Regions from separate parts of the Agrobacterium sp. CG160-95 genome, predicted to be linked through region 4. Evidence: predicted binding sites of a transcription regulator. Region 4 holds the regulator's gene; each other region holds the start of a gene.
What was found. Region 4 encodes PhoB, which activates phosphate uptake and scavenging genes when phosphate is short. Its sites were predicted from a motif close to TGTCATNNANCTGTCAT; they were not measured.

Region 1 (5,011 bases), on a different contig from region 4:
CGTTTTCGATCCGGCGTATTTCCTCGAGACCCATCAGGTCGCAATAGAATTTCATTGATTCGCCAAGGTCTTTGACGCGAACCATCGTGTGCAGATACCGCATTTTCTTCCTCTCCAATACGCTTTTCCGGGCCATAAACGCATGATCGCAAGCCCCGGACAAGGACGGCGACATAAAAGCAGCTACGCAAATCAAAAACTAGGGCTTGCGTGGAACCGTTACCAAGATGTTAATCTGGTACACAGGAATCAGTTGACCGGTGTGTGGCGCGTAATCGAGGGGTTGGCAGGATATGGCTGATAGGATGTCATCGAAAACGATAGTCGATGTCGAGGACCTTTCGGCCGATGCCGTGGACCTGACCGAAATCACCGGCGCGGTGAAATGGTTCGACGTTGCCAAGGGTTTCGGCTTTATCGTGCCTGACAACGGCATGCAGGACGTGCTGCTGCATGTCTCCTGCCTGCGCCGCGATGGGTATCAGACCATTCTCGAGGGTACACGCATCGTTGCCCTCATCCAGCGGCGTGACCGCGGCTTTCAGGCCTTCCGCATCCTGTCGATGGATCAGTCCACCGCCGTTCACCCGTCGCAGCTGCCGCCGGTGCGCACCCATGTGCAGGTCACGCCATCAAGCGGGCTTGAGCGTGCAATCGTCAAATGGTTCAACCGCACCAAGGGTTTCGGCTTCTTGACGCGCGGCGAAGGCACTGAAGATATTTTCGTGCATATGGAGACGCTGCGCCGCTTCGGCCTCACTGAACTGCGTCCGGGCCAGGTGGTGCTGGTGCGCTTCGGCGATGGCGACAAGGGTTTGATGGCGGCGGAAATCCACCCCGACAACCCGGCCCCGATCGGGATGTCGCACTGATGTCCGCTGTGTTTCGCAACTTGATGAAGAGCGCCGTTCTGGCGCTTCTTTTTTTCACGCTCTCAAGCGCAGCACAGGCTCAACAACAGCAGACGTTTCAATCCGAACCGCTGACGATAGAGACCGCCTCCGGAGAAACCCACGAATTTGTTGCGGAACTGGCGCTGGACAACGCCCAGCGCGAACAGGGCCTCATGTTTCGCAAGTCCATGCCGCTTGGAAGCGGTATGCTGTTCGATTTCGGCAAGGAGCGGGATGTGGCCATGTGGATGAGGAATACTCTCATTCCGCTCGACATGCTGTTCATCGCCCGGGACGGGCGCATAACCCATATCCACGAGAACGCCGTGCCACACTCAGAAGCGATCATCAGCTCCCGTGGGTCGGTCAAATTCGTGCTTGAACTGAATGGCGGCACTGCCAAACGCTACGGCATCAAACCGGGCGATCTGGTGCGCAGTGCACAAATCGGCAACCGGAAATGACATTGCCGCGTTATTGCGTCTGAAAAGGCCGGACGACGTTTCGCTCGGCCGGCAAGATCTCAGTAGACCGGCTCGATATGGCTCAAAATCCGGCAATTGGAAATGGATGCGGCAAGATTGATGGCAATGTCGATTGCCTCTACCGAATCCGCCGTCCCTTCAAGATAGATCACGTCATTTTCGACGGTTGCGGAAATCCGCGACTTCTCGAGACCGTTTTCGAAAGCCAATGCAGAGGTGATGGCCTCGCATACACCCGCCATGCGGTCTCCAAAGAAGCTTTCCTGAATGCCTGACAAATTGAACATGTGCGTTCTCCTTCTTGGCTATTACAACGCCCGAATCACGGTTTTGTTCATCTCCGGTTCATCAATTCGTTCATCTTCCATTCATCTTGGCAAATTGGAACCCCCTGCCCGATCACATTTTAGGTGATCGGGAACCATTTCGTGAGGTGAGCATTTCGCGCATGGGAGTGAAATCTGCCGTCAAGGCGCATGAAACAGGGAGGAGAATGACATGCTGATTAACAAAACGGAGCCGTGTCACCACGCCTCGTGGATGAAGCCGGTGGCGATCCACCTGCCGCTATCCGCAGCGGTGGAAATCTACAGCCCTCTGGTGGCGCTGGACATGCTGATGTACCGCTGGCCGGACGAACACGGACCGGAATATGAGGACGCACGCAGGAACTGTCTCGATGCTATCGCCGGAAAATGCGACATCGAAAAAGCGCGGGAATCGTTTCTGGTCGCAAGCAGCCACGCGCATATTCTGAACATCCACTAGCTCGTCATGTGGAAGGCTTTGTGAATATTATTGACCAATATCAATAACTTATGGTGATGACAACCGGATGGGCGACAAGTCGATCTGCGTTCATCAACATGCCTCCATAGGTCAAAACAACGGGCAATCCACCTGCGTGGATCGCCCGTTTGATTGAAGCCTGAGCTTCGTCCTATTCAGATGGCCGGGTGCACAGGGATCGGGAGGTTGGTGTGAGATACACCGTCTTAGTTTTCCCCATGCACCGGCAGTCAATACTCGGATAGATTTCGGTCTTACAATCGGTGTTTAGACGTGACTATTCCTGATAGCGCGGCAGGCCCGCTTCGTCGTTATGGCATTCAACCAGGCAAACAACCGTCTCCCCTAGCGAACAGGTTGCCTGGAAAAACCGTTCACGCTTTCTCGGTAACAAACGCGGCATCGACCCGTGCGCCAGGGGCGCATGAACGACCGAAGTCGGATCCTGCCTGCGGAACATGACATGTAACTGTCATGCAAACGTTATAATCCGCAATGACGAATTCCATGGAATCGGTTGGCGGGTAAACCGCTGAAAGCTTGGGAGTGGAACTGGCCAGCATGGAAACTGTTTTTGCCCTTTGCGCAATTCTGCTCCTCGCCTTCAATCTTCTCGGCGTCGTTCTGGCAGGCTGGCGGCTTAAAAGACGCGATACGGACAACGCACTTGTACGACAGAAGCCGCCGGTATCGCTGGTGGTGCCGCTGCGCGGCATCGAAACTTTCACACCGCTGACGCTGTCGCGCGCCTTCCAGCTCAACTGGCCGGACTATGAGCTTCTGTTCTGCGTCGCCGACGAGTTCGATCCCGTGATCGAGGAAGTGCGCAAGGCAAGCGCGGCCTTCCCCGCAGTTTCAGCGCAATTGCTCATCGGCGATGATCGCATCAGCGCCAATCCCAAACTGAACAATTGCGTCAAGGGCTGGCGTGCTGCCCGGCACGAATGGGTCATTCTGGCCGATTCCAATGTTTTGATGCCGCAATCCTATATCGAAACCATGATGTCGGCCTGGCGGCCGGATAGCGGACTGGTCTGCTCGCCGCCACTCGGCTCCCGGCCGGATGGCTTCTGGGCGCATGTGGAATGCGCCTTCCTCAACGGCTCGCAAGGCCGCTGGCAATATGCGGCGGAAGCCATCGGCACGGGCTTCGCGCAGGGCAAATCGATGTTGTGGAACAAGCCGTTCCTGGAAGAGCGCGGCGGCATCCGCGCGCTCGCCGCCGAAATCGCCGAAGATGCCGCTTCCACGAAGCTGGTCAGAAATGCCGGTCGCAAGGTACATCTGGTGTCGGCCCCGTTCGAGCAGCCGCTCGGACAGCGCCATGCCGGTGAGATCTGGTCGCGGCAGACCCGCTGGGCGCGGCTGCGGCGCGTCACCTTCCCGCAATATTTCGCCCCGGAAATCCTCACCGGCGCGCTTCCCCCGCTCCTCTTCGCGCTCGCTGCCGCGGTTGCCGCGGATGCGAACCTTGCCGTCACCGCGATTGCCGTACTCGCCATCATGTATGGCCCGGAACTGGCGCTCACAGCTCTCAACCGGTGGCCGGTATCACTCTATACCCTTCCGGCAATGGTCGCGCGGGATGTCATCATGCCATTCGTCTGGGTACGCAGCTGGATCGGCAGCGCGGTTGCATGGCGCGGCAATGTCATGACGATCGGCACGGCCGAAAGCACATTGGCCGGACCTTCAGCGGACTGAACGGAAGCTATTATTTGAAGGGGTTACACCGACAAGCGAATGTTTCGCTTTAAATGGTCGGAGTGGAGAGATTCGAACTCCCGACCCTCTGGTCCCAAACCAGATGCGCTACCAGACTGCGCTACACTCCGCCGAGGCGATGGCTGGGGAATACACGGTTCACCCGCAGTCCGCAACAGGGAAATTCATCTTTGTTGAGCCCATTGCCTCGATTGTTGAAAACTCATGCGACGCGATGGGACCGTGAAGAGGCCGCAAGGGATAATCGTCTTGACTCTCACATGGAGTCGGTCCATTTCAAATTCAGCGTTCCTGACACGATTTGGTTATTCTATTCAGGTCCGTGAATAGTAATCCGGGGCGCATGCCCCACCGCCCAACCGGAGCAGTTTCGACATGTCTGCGAAGATTTACCGCCCTGCAAAGACCGCCATGCAATCCGGCAAGGCGAAAACCAATGTCTGGGTTCTGGAATTCGACGCTGAGGTCCCGCGCAAGATCGATCCGATCATGGGATACACCTCGACATCCGACATGAAGCAGCAGGTAAAGCTGACATTCGAGACGCAGGAACAGGCAGAAGCCTATGCACAGCGCAAGGGCATCGAATACCGCGTCATCCAGCCGAAGGAAGCAACCCGCAAGGTTGTATCCTACACGGATAATTTCCGCTTCAACCGCACCCAGCCCTGGACGCATTGAAGAAGACGCACTGAACGATTTTTAGCCGGAGCAATAATAGTCCGGCACGACGGCCCCTTAGCTCAGCTGGATAGAGCGTCGACCTTCTAAGTCGAATGTCGCAGGTTCGAATCCTGCAGGGGTCGCCATCTCCATCTAAACTGCCGCTTTCGGGATCCAGATCGCGGAAATGTCGTCGCCATACGGCACTGCCTCACTCTCCAAAGCACAAATCCCGACCCAGGCGCACACGACGGCATCCATCTTGTCCTCAAAAGCCTTCATCTCCCATCCCTTTGCGTTCGTCGCGGGAATGATGAGTGCATCGGCAACCCCACCTATCCGTCGATCCAGATGTGCGATGATGAAAGACCAGACCTCGAGGAGTTTGGCGCGACGGTCTGCGGACGTATCCGACCGCCAGTAGCTGCCGACTTTTCCCTGCTTATACGGAAGCCG
Region 2 (5,011 bases), on a different contig from region 4:
GGTGAAGGGCAGCGAGGTCCTGCCTGAGTGCTGCCAGTTCGGCCAGTACCTTCACGTCGATCTTTTCGTGCAGAGACAGCACCTCAAGCTCGGCTTTCAGGTTCACCTCATAATCCTTGGCGGCCTCGAAACGGTCGCGGGCGGCCTGCCGGTTCTGCGACATCATGATGATCGGCGCCTGAATGGCCGCGAGCATGGAGAGCAGAAGATTGAGGAAGATGAAGGGGTAGGGGTCGAAGGCCCGCGTCGTCAGCACGATGGTGTTGATGATTGCCCAGAACACCAGGAAAAAGCAGAAGCTGAGGATAAATCCCCAGGAGCCGCCAACCCTTGCAATGCTGTCGGCCAGCCTGTCGCCCAGGTTTGCCCCGGCGGAAAATTCCGCATTGGTGTCGGTCGAGACCAGCTTTTTCTGGTGCGACAGTTCCAGAATACGACGCTCCACCTCGCCGATTTCCCGGGAGGAGCGCTTGAAGTGCGAAACGATATAGTCGGAGATGTCTGACACGGTGCTTCTCGTGGTGCTGATGGTTCGGTAAGGCCCTGTCGAGATAAACCCGCATGGCAAAGGAATTCAAACGATTTCCGCTGCCATGCCGTTTAGGCATCCAGCCCCATCAGACGGAGGGTGTAGCGTCATTTACCCAGTTGAAGCCGGGGAAGAAGCGCTCTCGGCCATATTGCTCGCCGAACATCATGTCGAATTGCAGCAGGCGATAATTGCGCACCACGTCCGGAATGGAATTGGGTGAGATCGACCAGTCGGGCAGGGCCTTGCCATCCGTTGCCACCAGCATATGCCGGTCGACAACGGAAAACGCATCCTGCACTTCACCCAAAGTCCCCGTATAGAAGGGGTCTGAGAAACCGGCTGTTTTCAGTACGTGATAGGGCAACAGCGCCGGGCTGATGGTGCCGATATTCTTGCGCACCCCCGTCTTCGAGGACCAGACGACAAGCGGCGTCTCGTGTTCCTTTTTCATGACTTCCAGCGGCGCGCGGCGGCTGGCCACCATGCCCGGCATGTAGCCGCTTTCCACGAATGTCTGGCCAAGCGGCGGCAGGTGATCGCCGAAGAGCACGATGATGGTTTCGCGCTCGCGCTTTTTTGCCCAGCGCATCAGCTTCAGAAGGGCGTCGTCGGCCTCCGCCACGCCCTGCGCATAGGTACCAAGCGCCTGCGATGCGGAAGCGGAAAGATCGCCCTCTACGCCGATGGTGTCGCTGGCATAACGGCCCGCCTCGTAAGGTCCGTGTCCCTGCAGGGTGACGGCGAAGAGGAAGAGCGGGTTGCGCGCATCGTCCGCGGCCACCATGATCTGGTCCATCAGCGCGTCGTCGGAGGCGAAGTTGCCGCGCTTTTCCATGGGCGGCAATGTCTCTTCCGAGCGGAACTCCTCGAAGCCGAAATTCCTGTAAACTTCCTTGCGGTTCCAGAACCATTCCTGAAACGGATGCATGGCGATGGCCGAATACCCTTCGCCACGGAAGAAGCTGGCAAGCGAGGGTACCGGGCGGCGGATATATTGCTGGTAGGGAATGCTGCCATAGGGCAGGAAGGCGTTGGAAAAGCCGGTCAGCGCCTCGAATTCCACATTCGCCGTCATGCCGCCGAATTCCGGCGAGAACACGTTGCCGGATTGCTTGGCGCGGATGTTGGGCATCGGATCGGCAGAGAGCTTCACGTTTTCAAGCCGTGTCGGATCCCACAGCGATTCGCTCATCAACATGATGACATCAGGGTAATCGCCCGTGTTGGCGGCAAAGGCGGCGGGTTCCGAGGTCAGGTCCGCAATGCTGTTTTCGCCGTAACCCTGCGGCGCCGAGACGTTGGCCATGGGAATATTGAAGGCAAAGGCCATCAGGAAACCGTTATGGCGGTAATTCTCCTGTTGATCCCACATCATGGGGATGATGTTGAGACGATCGCGCACCCACGAATAATGCGAATAGTCCATGAGCGAGGCGAGGCCGGCCAGAAGCGGCAGCGCCAGCACAAGACCTGCGGCGCGTTCGCGCCAGCTCAAGCCCGGCGAATAACGCCGCGCCAGCAGCCACAGGGTGGAAAGGGCCGCAACCGTGGCGCAAAGGCCAAGGCCGACCAGCACGGCCGTCAGCGGCTGGGCTTTCAGCATGGTGGGCAGAAGCTCGAGGATCTGCCGGCCGAACAGCAGGTCGGAGGGATAAAGCGGATCGGAGAGATAGGTCTGTTTCTGCGCGGAAATCAGCCCTGTCAGCGCGCAAAGCGGCGCAACGGCGATGAGCGACAGGTAACGGCGGCCGAGGATGGAATCCAGCGCTACGAGCAGCAGCAGCACGGCGGCGATGGTGGTCATGCCGGGGCGGGCGGATGAGGTGAGGAAGGTGCCGACATCAACTAGCGAACCGCGGGCGATCCATTCCAGCGCGACGACAAGCACGACCGAGGAAAACGTTAGATTGGCAAGCGTGTAGGCCTTACCCGAAAGCTTGGAAAGGCTCCGCGTCCATGCAGGCGAAAAGACAAAATCAGCCTTTTCGGAAGCCGTTGTTTTTGGCGCCGAATTTCTCAAACTCATACTCCGGTATTACGAGGCAACACCGCGCAATTCGGGGAGGTGAATCGGGGCGTCGCAAAACTGTCATGTAACTGTCACATAAGCGCGATGAACGCGACATGAACTTTGCGGGGTGTGGCCGGTGCGGTGATAACCTTAGCGTGAATGCCGGTTGCGGCTTCATCCTATCAAGGTGGTGCGGCATGCAATTGCCGCGTTGCGGAGCGGGCACGGGCGCGGTATTGAAAAGCCATGAGCGACAGACACGACATCAAAAACCATCTTCGAATTGCCGTCGGGCAGTTCAATCCGACTGTTGGCGACGTGGCGGGCAATCTCGCCAGGGCGCGCGAAGCACGGGCCGATGCGGCGACGCAGGGTGCCGATCTCCTGCTTCTGACCGAGCTGTTCATATCCGGCTATCCGCCGGAAGACCTGGTATTGAAGCCGGCTTTTCTGAAAGCGTGCCTGAAGGCCGTGGAAGAACTGGCGGCGGAAACCGCCGATGGCGGGCCGGGCGTCGTCATCGGTTTTCCGCGTCAGGGCGAAACGGGCCGGCACAATTCGGTTGCGCTTCTGGATGGCGGCAGGATCATCGCGCTGCGCGACAAGATCGACCTGCCGAATTACGGCGAGTTCGATGAAAAACGCGTTTTCGCCGAAGGTTCGATCTCCGGTCCCTATAATTTCCGCGGTGTCAGGATCGGCATTCCGATCTGCGAGGAAATCTGGAACGATATGGGTGTGTGCGAAACGCTTGCCGAAAGCGGGGCGGAAATCCTGCTGGTGCCGAATGGTTCGCCCTATTATCGCGGCAAGCTGGATGTGCGCCATCAGGTGGCGCTGAAGCAAGTAATCGAAAGCGGCTTGCCGCTGGTCTTCGCCAATCAGCTTGGCGGGCAGGACGAGCTGGTTTTCGACGGCGCGAGCTTCGGTTTCAATGCCGACAAGACCCTTGCCTTCCAGATGAGCCAGTTCGAGGCGACCCTTGCCGTTACCGATTGGAAACGCACCGCAGAAGGCTGGCGCTGCGAGAGCGGTCCTTTCTCGAAAATCCCTGAAGGCGAGGAGGCGGATTACCGCGCCTGCATGCTGGGCTTTCGCGATTACGTCAACAAGAACGGCTTCAAGAGCGTGGTTCTCGGCCTTTCCGGCGGTATCGATTCGGCGATATGCGCTGCGCTTGCTGTTGATGCGCTGGGCGAAGAGCGGGTGCGCTGCATCATGCTGCCCTATCGTTACACCTCCGAGGATTCGCTGAAGGACGCAGCCGATTGCGCCAGAGCGCTCGGCTGCCGTTACGATATCGTGCCGATTGCCGAACCGGTGGATGGGTTCCTGTCGGCGCTTTCGGAAATGTTCGAAGGCACGGAAGAAGGCATTACCGAAGAAAACCTGCAGAGCCGAACACGCGGCACCATTCTCATGGCTGTTTCCAACAAGTTCGGCTCGATGGTGGTGACAACAGGCAACAAGTCGGAAATGTCGGTGGGGTATGCGACGCTTTATGGCGACATGAATGGCGGTTTCAATCCCATCAAGGACCTCTACAAGATGCAGGTCTACGCCATCTCCAGCTGGCGCAATTCCCATGTGCCGCCCGGCGCGCTCGGGCCGTCCGGCGAAGTGATCCCCGCCAATATCATCTCCAAGGCGCCATCCGCCGAATTGCGACCCAACCAAACAGACCAGGATTCGCTGCCGCCCTATCCGGTGCTGGACGATATTCTGGAGTGCCTGGTGGAAAAGGAAATGTCGGTCGAGGAAATCCTCGCGCGTGGCCATGATATCGCGACGGTGCACCGGATCGAGCATCTGCTCTATCTCGCCGAATACAAACGCCGCCAATCCGCGCCCGGGGTGAAGATCACCAAGAAGAACTTCGGCCGCGATCGCCGTTATCCGATTACCAACCGGTTCAGGGACAGGTAGTCGAAGGAGGGCATGGAGGGAGCTTGCTGGACCCCGAATCTAGTTCGGGGTGACGGAGTGCGGATGCTGCGGCTTCGCCATATATCGATGGCGAAGAAGCATCCTTTTCCTCCAACGGCGCGGACACGCCGCGCCGTCTCCCTATCTCGTTAAATAACCTGCCCCACATCGATGCGGTTACCATCCGGGTCTTCGAAAACGAAGGCCCGCAGGCCATAATCCTTGTCCTGCAGACTTTTGATGATGCGAAGCCCGTGGCTTTTGCAAAGCGCATGCAGCGCGTCGGCGTCGCTGACCAGCATATGCGCCACATTGAAGGGGGCCGGTTTGTGCGTTGACTGCAATGTCAGGTGCAACTCGGCGTTACCTTGTTTCAGGATCATGAAACCGACAGGGTTGCCGTTTTCGAAGGTCTTTTCGAAGCCCAGCACACGGACATAAAAGTCATGGGCCTTCTCGATATTCTTGACAGGAAGCATTGCGGCGATCCGACCGAAGCGGATGCCGTGATCGGCGATGGTGTTCATCGCGGAACCTCGGAT
Region 3 (5,011 bases), 240 kb from region 4:
GGCACGATGGCAAAGCGAACCCGCTCCAGCCAGTTGGCACCCGCGGCACGCAGGCCTTCATCCGCCTTCATGTCGGCATTTTCCACGACTTCGAAGAATAGCTTCCCCAGAGCCCCGATGGTGTGCACGGAAATCGCGATGATCGCCGCGATCGGCCCGATCGATAAGATGGCAGTCAGCAATCCCGCGACGACGATCTCCGGAAAGGCGCGCAGGATCTCCATTACCCGGCGTACCACCCAGCGCACGAGGCCGGCACCGATAAGGTTGGTGGAGGCAAAGAAGCACAGCACAAATGCGAAGGTCGTGCCTATTATCGTCGAGACCAGCGCGATGTTGAGCGTGATGATCAGCTGATAGATGAAATGCGGTATGTAGAAACCGTTGGTGATGTAAACGCGATCCGCGACATAGTTGTATTTCAGCGAACCGTTGTCATAGGGCGACGGCAGGTCGAACATCGCCCGGAAGACCTCGAGCGGACTATCCGGCACGAATGTTTTCATGAAGTCGAAAAAATATGGCAGGCGCTCGAAGAACTTGCCCGAATTGGCCTCATTGGCGAAATTCAGTGAGGCGGCAAGGACGATGAGGAAGATAACGAGCGACATAACGGTATAAATCCGCCGTGTCCTAAGCTGCTGTTGATAATGACGCATCACCGTTCGGGACGATGCGCTCAATCCCTCGGGCGTGAGGGTACCATGTTGCAGTGTGGTCGCCATGCCGCTTTCCTTTATTGGCAAAAGCGGCGGTGCCGCAAGGCACCGCCGCTTCCGGATATGATCTGAGGATCAGCCGCCGATAACGGACTTACGGGCGTCGATGATCGTCTGGTAGAAGGACGGATCGACCTTGACGTAGCCGGTGTTCTTGCCCTGGCTGAAGCCCTGGAAGCAGGCGAGGTCCTTCTTCGGCAGTTCCATGAAGAAGGTCTCGACCTTCTGCTTCATGCTGTCGCCGATCTTGTTTGCGACCATGAGCGGACCGTTCGGGATCAGAGGGGACTTCCAGACTTCGACGATATCGTCCATGTCGAGATTGCCCTTCTTGACCATCTGGTAGAGGTTGCCGGCCGTGTAGCCTTCTTCCCACTTGCCGACGCCCGAACCGAAGGTCGTGCCAACGTCGAACTTCTTGTCGAGAACGGCGAGAACGAGGTTCTCATGACCGCCGCCGAAGCCGGTTTCAGAGAAATATTCCTTGACCGGAACGCCGGTTTCCTTCGGAATAGCAACATTCGGGACGAGGAAGCCGGAGGTGGAGTCAGGATCGGCGAAGCCGATCTTCTTGCCCTTGGCGTCAGCCAGCGTCTTGATGCCGCTGTCCTTGCGGGCAACCATGATGGTGTAATAACCGGTCGAACCGTCAGCGCCAGCCGTGGTCAGGATCGGGTCGACAGCCTTCGGATCGGCAAGAGCGATCTTGGCGTAGGAAGAAGCGCCCATGGAGGCGATGTCGATGGTGCCGCCGAGCAGGCCCTGGATAACGCCGTTATAGTCCGGCGACGGGAAAACCTGAACTTCGGAAACGCCGGTTGCAGCCTTGAGGCCATCGGCAACGCACTTCGTGTTGCGGATCTGGTCGGCTTCATTTTCCGAACCGTCGAGACCGATACGCAGGACCTTGACGTCCTGAGCCATGGCCGAACCGGCCAGAACGCCAAGGGCGACTGCCGAAAGAAGGATTTTCTTCAACATGGACTTTCTCCTGTTTCCCGGCGAGCCGGAGTTTGTTGTGAAGTATCGGCCCTTGACGCGGGCGCAAACGATGCTGAGCGGTTCCTCAGAGCCCGGCGAGAGCCAGCGGTTCGGGACCGGCAGATTGCTGAACCGGACGCGCGGCAAGCTGCGCGCCGGGAATATTGATGCTGGTCGAGGTCATGGTCTCGTCGATGCCGGCGCCGTGTGAATCCGTGCCGTAAATCTCCGTGACCGCCGCAGCCGTCAGTTCGGCGGGTGTTCCGTCGAAAACGACTCGACCCTGCGACATGCCGATGATGCGTTCGCAATAATTGCGCGCCGTATCCAGCGTATGCAGATTGGTGATGACGGTGATGCCTTCACGCTCGTTGATGTCGCGCAGGGCGTCCATGACGATCTTGGCGTTCAGGGGATCGAGAGAGGCGATCGGCTCGTCGGCGAGAACCATCTTCGGAGACTGCATTAGTGCCCGGGCGATAGCGACGCGCTGCTGCTGGCCGCCGGAAAGCGTGCCCGCCGCCTGCATGGCCACGTGCTCGATGCCGAGCCGCTCGAGGGCGGCAATCGCCATCAGGCGCTCTTCATCCGTGAAGATGTTGAACAGGCTGAGCACGGTCGAACGGTGGTTCAGGCGGCCGAGCATGACATTGGTGAGCACGTCGAGACGCGGCACCAGATTGAACTGCTGGAAGATCATCGCGCAGTCGCGCTGCCAGTTGCGCAGGGCGGCACCCTTCAGCGAAGAGACTTCCGTGTCGTTGAAGTGAATGGAACCCGAGGAGGGATCGACGAGGCGGTTGATCATGCGCAGCAGCGTTGACTTTCCTGCGCCAGAACGTCCAATCACGCCAACCATCTGGCCTTGCGGAATTTCCACATTCACGGAATCGACCGCAGTGTGGTTGCCGAAACGGCGCGTGACTTGCTTCAGGTGAAAGCTCATTTCCCCGTCCAATCTTCTTCTGATGGGGTTCGACCTAACAGCGGTGCGTGAAGCGTGAATGTCAGTTTGATGAAGAAAATATTACAGAATGCGCAGATAAGGCGTGCGCGTGGTCGCCTGCGAACCTTTTAGTAGTCGTGCCAAGGGCTTGAAGCCCGCGCTGTGTCTCGCAGACATGGTTAGGGAGACCCCGGAGCATGACCCCGGAATCTGCAGTTTCTTCGGTGTGGGGCGATTTTACCCGGCGTATTTCGCCACGAAATCCTCGGCGGCGAGGGTGCGGAAATCGTCCAGTGCGCCGCGCAGCGTTGCGTGGTCCCAGTCCCACCATTTGAGATCGTCCATGCGCTGGCCAAGGTCCGCCGGGAAGCGGGTCCTGATCAGCCGGGCGGGTACGCCGCCGACGATGGTATAGGGCGCAACGTCTTTCGACACGACCGCACCGGCCCCGATTACCGCGCCGTTTCCGATTGTGACGCCAGGCAGGATGGTCGCGCCATGGCCGATCCAGACATCGTGGCCGATCACCACGCGCTTGGCGCGGCGGGCGGCGAAGAAGTCATTTTCATCTTCGGCGTCGTCCCAATAATTGCGGGCACGGTAGGTGAAATGGTGAAGTGTGGCGCGCGACATCGGATGATTGGTCGCGTTGATGCGGACGGATGCGGCGATGTTGACGAATTTGCCGATGGTGGCGCACCAGATCGCACCGTCCTGCATGACATAGGAATAGTCGCCCATCTCCACTTCCTCGATGCGGCAGCGTTCCGAAATTTCGGTATAGCGGCCGATCGATGAATTGGTGACGCGGGCACTTTCGTGGACAACAGGTTCGAGACCGACCTTCACACTCATGCCGCTGCCTTCCGGGGGGAGAATTGCGAGACATCCAGAACGCGATCGGCCACGGCTTCGCGCACTTCCTCGTCATGGAAAATACCGAGCAAGGCCGTCCCTTTGCGCTTCTTTTCCGCGATCATCTCCACGACCACCCGTCGGTTGGCGGCATCCAGGGATGCGGTCGGTTCATCGAGAAGCAGGATCGCGTGATCGGTGATGAAACCGCGTGCGATGTTGACGCGCTGCTGCTCGCCGCCGGAAAAGGTTGCTGGCGGCAGCGACCACAATTCCCGCGGCAGGTTGAGTTTCGAAAGCAGAACGGCTGCCTGCTCGCGGGCCTCTTCTGCGGCAACCTTGCGCGCAAAAAGCGGCTCGGCGACGACGTCGATCGCCGGAACGCGCGGCACGGTGCGCAGAAACTGGCTGACATACCCGATGGTGCGATGGCGAATCTCGAGGATGGTGCGCGGCGAGGCGCTGCCCATGTCGATGACCTGATCCTCGTGGCGGATGAGGATCTGGCCGCTGTCGATGGCATAATTGCCATAGAGCATTTTCAGGATCGAGCTTTTGCCGATGCCGGATGGGCCGCCGAGCACGACACATTCTCCGCCGGACACGGAGAAACTGACATCCCGGACAACAGGCAGTTCGATGCCATCGCGAAGATGCATGGTGAAGCTTTTGAAGACTTCCGAAACGATAAGGGGTGTCGGCATGGCGTCAAACCTGCAAAATGGAGGAAACAAGCAATTGCGTGTAGGGTTCGCGCGGATCATCCAGCACCCGGTCTGTCAGACCGTGTTCGATGACGTCACCACCCTTCATCACCATCATGCGATGGGAAAGCAGCCGCGCGACCGCCAGATCATGGGTGACGACGATAACGGCGAGGCCGAGATCGTTGACGAGACCACGCACGAGATCGAGCAGGCGTGCCTGCACCGAAACATCGAGGCCGCCGGTCGGTTCGTCCATGAAGACGAGGCGCGGTGAGGTCACCAGGTTGCGGGCAATCTGCAGACGCTGACGCATGCCGCCGGAAAAGGCGCGTGGCTGGTCGTCAATGCGGTCTGTGCCGATTTCCACCCGCTCCAGCCACTCGCTGGCCGATTGCCGGATATTGCCGTAATGCCGGTTACCGACAGCCATAAGCCGCTCGCCGACATTGGCACCGGCCGAAACCGCCATGCGCAGTCCATCCGCTGGGTTCTGGTGCACGAAACCCCAGTCTGTCCGCATCAGGAAACGCCGTTCGGCCTCGCCCATATGATAGAGATCTCGCACCGAGCCGTCGCGCATGCGATATTCCACGCTGCCAGCCGTCGGCATGAGCCGTGTGGAAATGCAGTTGAGAAGCGTGGTCTTGCCGGAGCCGGATTCACCGACGATTGCCAGAACCTCGCCCGGATAAAGCTCGAAGGAGACGTTGCGGCAACCGGCGCGGTCGCCGTAATATTTCGAAACGTCCCTGACTTTCAGAAGCGGTGCGTCGCTCATTCTGCGGCCTCCTTCACATCCGCCA
Region 4 (5,011 bases):
GTCCAGAAAATGTTTTGGTGAACCCATTCTAATCTGTCCCATGCTTGCGAGCCCCTGAAGAGAGGCCCGCTCTTGATTTTTTCAGGCGCTTTTTGCCTGTTTCGCAACCGTCAGGGAGGCGGCAGCCGCGTCGATACGTGCAAGACCCTCACGGGCCTCTTCCGCCGTGGTGACGAGCGGCGGCAGAAGACGGATGACATTGTCGCCCGCAGGCACGCCAAGCAGATGCTCTGCGCGCATGGCCTGCAGCAATTCGCCCGAAGGAATCTTCGCCTTGATGCCCAGAAGCAGGCCTTCGCCGCGAATTTCCTCGATCACGTCAGGATAACGGTCCTTGAGCGAGGCCAGACCCTGCCGGAAGACCAGCGCGACGTCACGGACCTTCTCGAGAAAACCTTCGGAGAGAACGACGTCAAGCACGGCATTGCCGACTGCCATGGCCAGCGGGTTGCCGCCGTAAGTGGTGCCATGTACGCCCGCCGTCATGCCGGAAGCGGCATCTGCCGTGGCAAGGCATGCGCCGAGCGGGAAACCGCCACCGATACCCTTGGCGACCGCCATGATATCGGGCGCAACACCGGTATGTTCATAAGCAAACAGCTTGCCTGTGCGGCCGACACCCGTCTGGACCTCATCGAAAATCAGCAGCAGGCCGTGCTCGTTGCACAATCCGCGCAGGATTTGCAGGAATTCCTTGCTGGGCGAGCGAATGCCGCCCTCGCCCTGGATGGGCTCGATCAGAAGTGCTGCAGTCTCAGCCGTGATGACGGCCTTGAGGGCATCGACATCACCGAACGGAACCTGATCGAAACCTTCGACCTTGGGACCGAAACCTTCGAGGTATTTCTGCTGGCCACCCGCGGCGATCGTCGCCAGTGTACGGCCATGGAAAGCGCCTTCGAAGGACACGATGCGGAACTTCTCCGGATGGCCCTTGGTATAGTGATAACGGCGGGCGGTCTTAATGGCGCATTCCAGGGCTTCCGCGCCTGAATTTGTGAAGAATACCTTGTCCGCGAAAGTCGCTTCCGTCAGGCGCCTGGCGAGTTTTTCCTGTCCCGGTACTTCATAAAGGTTCGAGACGTGCCAGACCTTCTCGGCCTGCGTCTTGATCGCATCAACGAGGTGAGGATGGGCGTGGCCCAGCGAGTTGACAGCAACACCGGCCGCAAAATCCAGATATCGCTCGCCGCTTTCCGTGAACAGCCATACACCCTCACCGCGCTCGAAGCGCAGGGGGGCTCTTGAAAACGTATCAAACAATGGCGCGCCGGCTTCGGCCATGGCTGTATCACTCCTTGCGCAGATGCGCTGTCAAACTGTTGTCAATAGGCTTGCGGGGTTATCCCTCGCCTGAAAATCAAAATGCCGCCTTGCGGCGGCAGGGGCACTATTGTCACTTCGTTTGCCGATGTCAACAAAAGTCAGCGTTTCCCGGGCTTCTCAAGCACTAGTATGCGGCGGCGGGCCAGCCCCAAGGTGTTGCCTTTCAGACTCAATACGCCAGCAAGTTGGGGAAAACCGGAAAATCGATTCCAGATGATTCCCGCGACTCTTGCCACGGAGTCGGGCTGGCACTAGGTTAATCGCTAATTACTAGACTGCATTGCGGCGGAACTAGTCACCGAAAATCAGGCGGAAACCACGCTTGCGGCATGCGCGCGAGACGGAGAGGGATTCTGCCGAAAATACACGCGACAAGCGGAGAAGCGGCATGAACTGGACAGACGAACGAGTCGAAAAGCTCAAGAAATTGTGGTCCGAGGGCCTTAGCGCCAGCCAGATTGCAGCGCAGCTGGGCGGCGTCAGCCGTAATGCCGTGATCGGCAAGGTCCATCGTCTCAATCTGCCGGGACGCGTCAAGGCTGGCGGTCCAGTGACTTCGGCACGCTCCGCGCCGAAGCGCACAGCTGCCCCTGCCCCGCGCGCGACGACTTTCGCAGGTCGCGTCAACGCGGCACCGGCGCGTATCCTCACCCGTTCGAACGCTGCAACGGCGCTGCACGAGGAGATCGATATCGAGACCGCGCAGGTGCTCGATTACGTTCCTTCCAAGAACGTTGTCACGCCGATTTCCCGTCGCCTGACGCTGACGGAACTGACCGAGCGCACCTGCAAATGGCCGGTTGGCGATCCGCTGAAGGACGACTTCCATTTCTGCGGTTGTGAAGCGCTGGAATCTTCGCCCTATTGCAAGTTCCATGCGAAACTCGCCTACCAGCCGGTGAGCGAGCGCCGCAAGGCTTGAGTGTTGCGGCACGCATTCAGCACTCAAAAATTACGGGCCTTCGGGCCCGTTTTTTTATGACAAAAATAAAGCCGCTTTCTGGGCGGCTTGATGGCAGGCCTCACCCTTTCCCCTTACTATCGGGCGTGACCCTTCAATCCGGATTTCAACGCGCCGCCGATCTCCTCCGGTCAAAACGGACAATGGCATCGAGTTTGGCGGATATTCATATTGAAAAAGCCCGAAATCGTTTCAGATTTCGGGCTTCCTGATTTTTTGGTGCACTACTTCGCCAGCGAAACTATCTGGTTCCGCATCGCTCAGGCTTCCATCGAATATCCCGCACCACGCACCGTGCGGATGACATCCTGCATGTGCGAGAAATTCAGGGCCTTGCGCAGACGTCCGACATGCACATCGACAGTACGCTCGTCGACATAGATATCATGACCCCAGACGCCATCCAGCAATTGCGAGCGGGAAAACACCCGACCCGGCGACGTCATCAGGAATTCCAGCAAGCGGAATTCCGTCGGGCCGAGACGCACTTCGCGGCTTTTGCGGTGAACGCGATGGGTCTCGCGGTCCAGTTCGATATCGCCGCATTTGAGCACCGACGACAGAACCTCCGGACGGGCCCGGCGCAACATGGCCTTGACCCGGGCCATGAGTTCCGGCGTCGAGAACGGCTTGACGACATAATCGTCAGCGCCGGTAGCGAGACCGCGAACCCGTTCGCTCTCTTCGCCACGCGCCGTCAGCATGATGATGGGCAGGCGTTCTGTTTCCGGCCGCATTCTCAAGCGCCGGCACAGTTCGATACCGGAGACACCGGGCAACATCCAGTCCAGGATAAGAAGATCCGGAATGCGCTCCTGCAGCCTGATTTCCGCCTCATCGCCACGGGGTATCGTGTCGACGTCGTATCCCTCAGCCTCGAGATTGTAACGAAGCAGGACGCTCAACGCTTCCTCGTCTTCCACAACTGCAATCTTGGGCACCATATGCTGAACTCCGCAAGCTTCTGCTTGTCTGTTACTCGGTCACCGAACCAAGCGTGTTGGAACTGTCGTCCTTCGGACGCTCGCCCTCCGGCTGGCTGCCGGTGGTCATGTAATAGATCGTCTCTGCGATATTCGTCGCATGATCGCCGATACGCTCGATGTTCTTGGCGCAGAACAGAAGATGCGTGCAGGTGGTGATGTTGCGCGGGTCTTCCATCATGTAGGTCAGAAGCTCCCGGAAGAGCGACGTGTACATGGCATCGATTTCCTCGTCGCGTTCACGGATCGCATTGGCCTTTTCGGCGGAACGCGTGGAATAGACGTCGAGGACTTCCTTGAGCTGCACCAGCGCCAGGTCGGACAGATGCTCGATGCCGCGGGCGAGCTTGCGCGGAACACCGGTGCCGGCGACAGCGATAACGCGCTTGGCCGTGTTCTTGCCAAGATCGCCGACGCGTTCGAGATCGGCGGCGATACGCAGGGTGCCGATGATCTCGCGAAGGTCTGCCGCCATCGGCTGACGCTTGGCGATGGTTACGATCGCCTTGTCGCCAATTTCGCGCTCAGCGTGGTCGAGAATGGTATCGTCCGAAATGACTTTCTGCGCAAGCGCAGCATCGGAATTGACGAGTGCGCGCACGGCGTCACCGCACATCTGCTCGGCAAGACCGCCCATTTCGGCGATGCGGCGCGTCAGAAACTTCAGTTCGTCGTCATAGGCAGACAGGATATGCGAATGGGTCGTTGTCTGTGTCATGGTCTATTCCTCCGGCTTGGCCTGCATGCGCGTGCCCAACAGCGGGGCACGGCAGAGGCACCAGTCTTGTACGGTTACGATAAAGCACCGGCCGGGGATCAGCCGAAGCGGCCCATGATGTAGTCCTGCGTGCGCTGGTCGTCCGGATTAGTGAACATCTTGTCGGTTTCGTTTTCTTCGACAAGATGACCAAGATGGAACATGGCCGTACGCTGGGAAACGCGCGCCGCCTGCTGCATGGAGTGCGTGACGATGACGATGGTGTAGTTGGTGCGCAGTTCGTGGATCAGTTCCTCGACCTTCGCAGTCGCGATCGGATCCAGCGCCGAGCACGGCTCGTCCATCAGGATCACTTCCGGGCTGACGGCAACCGCGCGTGCGATGCACAGACGCTGCTGCTGGCCACCGGACAGGCCCGTGCCGGATTCCAGCAAACGATCCTTCACCTCGTTCCAAAGACCCGCTTTCTGCAAGCTATGCTCGACGATCTGGTCCATATCCGCCTTGTTGCGGGCGAGACCGTGGATACGCGGGCCGTAGGCGATGTTCTCATAAATCGTCTTCGGGAACGGGTTCGGCTTCTGGAACACCATGCCGACGCGGGCACGCAGTTCCACGACGTCGATCTGCTGATCGTAGATATCGTCGGTATCGAGCGTGATCTTGCCGGTGACCCGGCAACCGTCGATCGTGTCGTTCATGCGGTTCAAGGTGCGCAGGAAAGTGGATTTACCGCAACCGGACGGGCCGATAAGTGCAGTCACCGTGTTTTCGCGGACATTGAGGTTCACGTCGTAAAGCGCGCGCTTTTCGCCGTAATAAACCGAAACATCCTTGCCGATCATCTTGTATGAGACTTCATTCATTTTCTTGTCCAGCGCCTTTTCAACTGCTGCTTCCGACAACATGTTCATTGCTCTAGCTCCCTCTACCAGCGCCGCTCAAAGCGGCGACGCAACAGGATTGCGCCAACATTCATGAGAATGAGGAACAGAAGCAGGATGATGATAGCGCCAGATGTCC

Region 1: the regulator PhoB is predicted to act here: its motif matches at 2,627-2,643, upstream of ACQZ63_RS17830 (ceramide glucosyltransferase).
Region 2: the regulator PhoB is predicted to act here: its motif matches at 2,620-2,636, upstream of ACQZ63_RS18565 (LTA synthase family protein).
Region 3: the regulator PhoB is predicted to act here: its motif matches at 2,705-2,721, upstream of phnC (phosphonate ABC transporter ATP-binding protein).

What each region holds. Positions count from the first base shown of each region.
Region 1 covers NZ_JBNWDU010000005.1:110,704-115,714, reverse strand. The annotation lists gene ACQZ63_RS17855 (VOC family protein) at 1-103, opposite strand, end outside; gene ACQZ63_RS17850 (cold-shock protein) at 294-872, shown strand; gene ACQZ63_RS17845 (DUF192 domain-containing protein) at 872-1,357, shown strand; gene ACQZ63_RS17840 (BON domain-containing protein) at 1,417-1,665, opposite strand; gene ACQZ63_RS17835 (DUF982 domain-containing protein) at 1,877-2,146, shown strand; gene ACQZ63_RS17830 (ceramide glucosyltransferase) at 2,729-3,871, shown strand; tRNA gene ACQZ63_RS17825 (tRNA-Pro) at 3,926-4,002, opposite strand; gene ACQZ63_RS17820 (ETC complex I subunit) at 4,268-4,573, shown strand; tRNA gene ACQZ63_RS17815 (tRNA-Arg) at 4,625-4,701, shown strand; gene ACQZ63_RS17810 (DUF429 domain-containing protein) at 4,709-5,011, opposite strand, start outside.
Region 2 covers NZ_JBNWDU010000005.1:258,086-263,096, forward strand. The annotation lists gene ACQZ63_RS18560 (DUF1003 domain-containing protein) at 1-508, opposite strand, end outside; gene ACQZ63_RS18565 (LTA synthase family protein) at 618-2,558, opposite strand; gene ACQZ63_RS18570 (NAD+ synthase) at 2,790-4,469, shown strand; gene ACQZ63_RS18575 (VOC family protein) at 4,619-4,996, opposite strand.
Region 3 covers NZ_JBNWDU010000001.1:1,233,644-1,238,654, reverse strand. The annotation lists gene phnE (phosphonate ABC transporter, permease protein PhnE) at 1-725, opposite strand, end outside; gene phnD (phosphonate ABC transporter substrate-binding protein) at 795-1,700, opposite strand; gene phnC (phosphonate ABC transporter ATP-binding protein) at 1,786-2,646, opposite strand; gene ACQZ63_RS06160 (transferase hexapeptide repeat family protein) at 2,884-3,501, opposite strand; gene phnL (phosphonate C-P lyase system protein PhnL) at 3,498-4,205, opposite strand; gene phnK (phosphonate C-P lyase system protein PhnK) at 4,210-4,986, opposite strand; gene ACQZ63_RS06145 (alpha-D-ribose 1-methylphosphonate 5-phosphate C-P-lyase PhnJ) at 4,983-5,011, opposite strand, start outside.
Region 4 covers NZ_JBNWDU010000001.1:993,118-998,128, forward strand. The annotation lists gene argF (ornithine carbamoyltransferase) at 1-27, opposite strand, end outside; gene ACQZ63_RS04950 (aspartate aminotransferase family protein) at 82-1,284, opposite strand; gene ACQZ63_RS04955 (GcrA family cell cycle regulator) at 1,715-2,248, shown strand; gene phoB (phosphate regulon transcriptional regulator PhoB) at 2,548-3,231, opposite strand; gene phoU (phosphate signaling complex protein PhoU) at 3,263-3,988, opposite strand; gene pstB (phosphate ABC transporter ATP-binding protein PstB) at 4,087-4,902, opposite strand; gene pstA (phosphate ABC transporter permease PstA) at 4,917-5,011, opposite strand, start outside.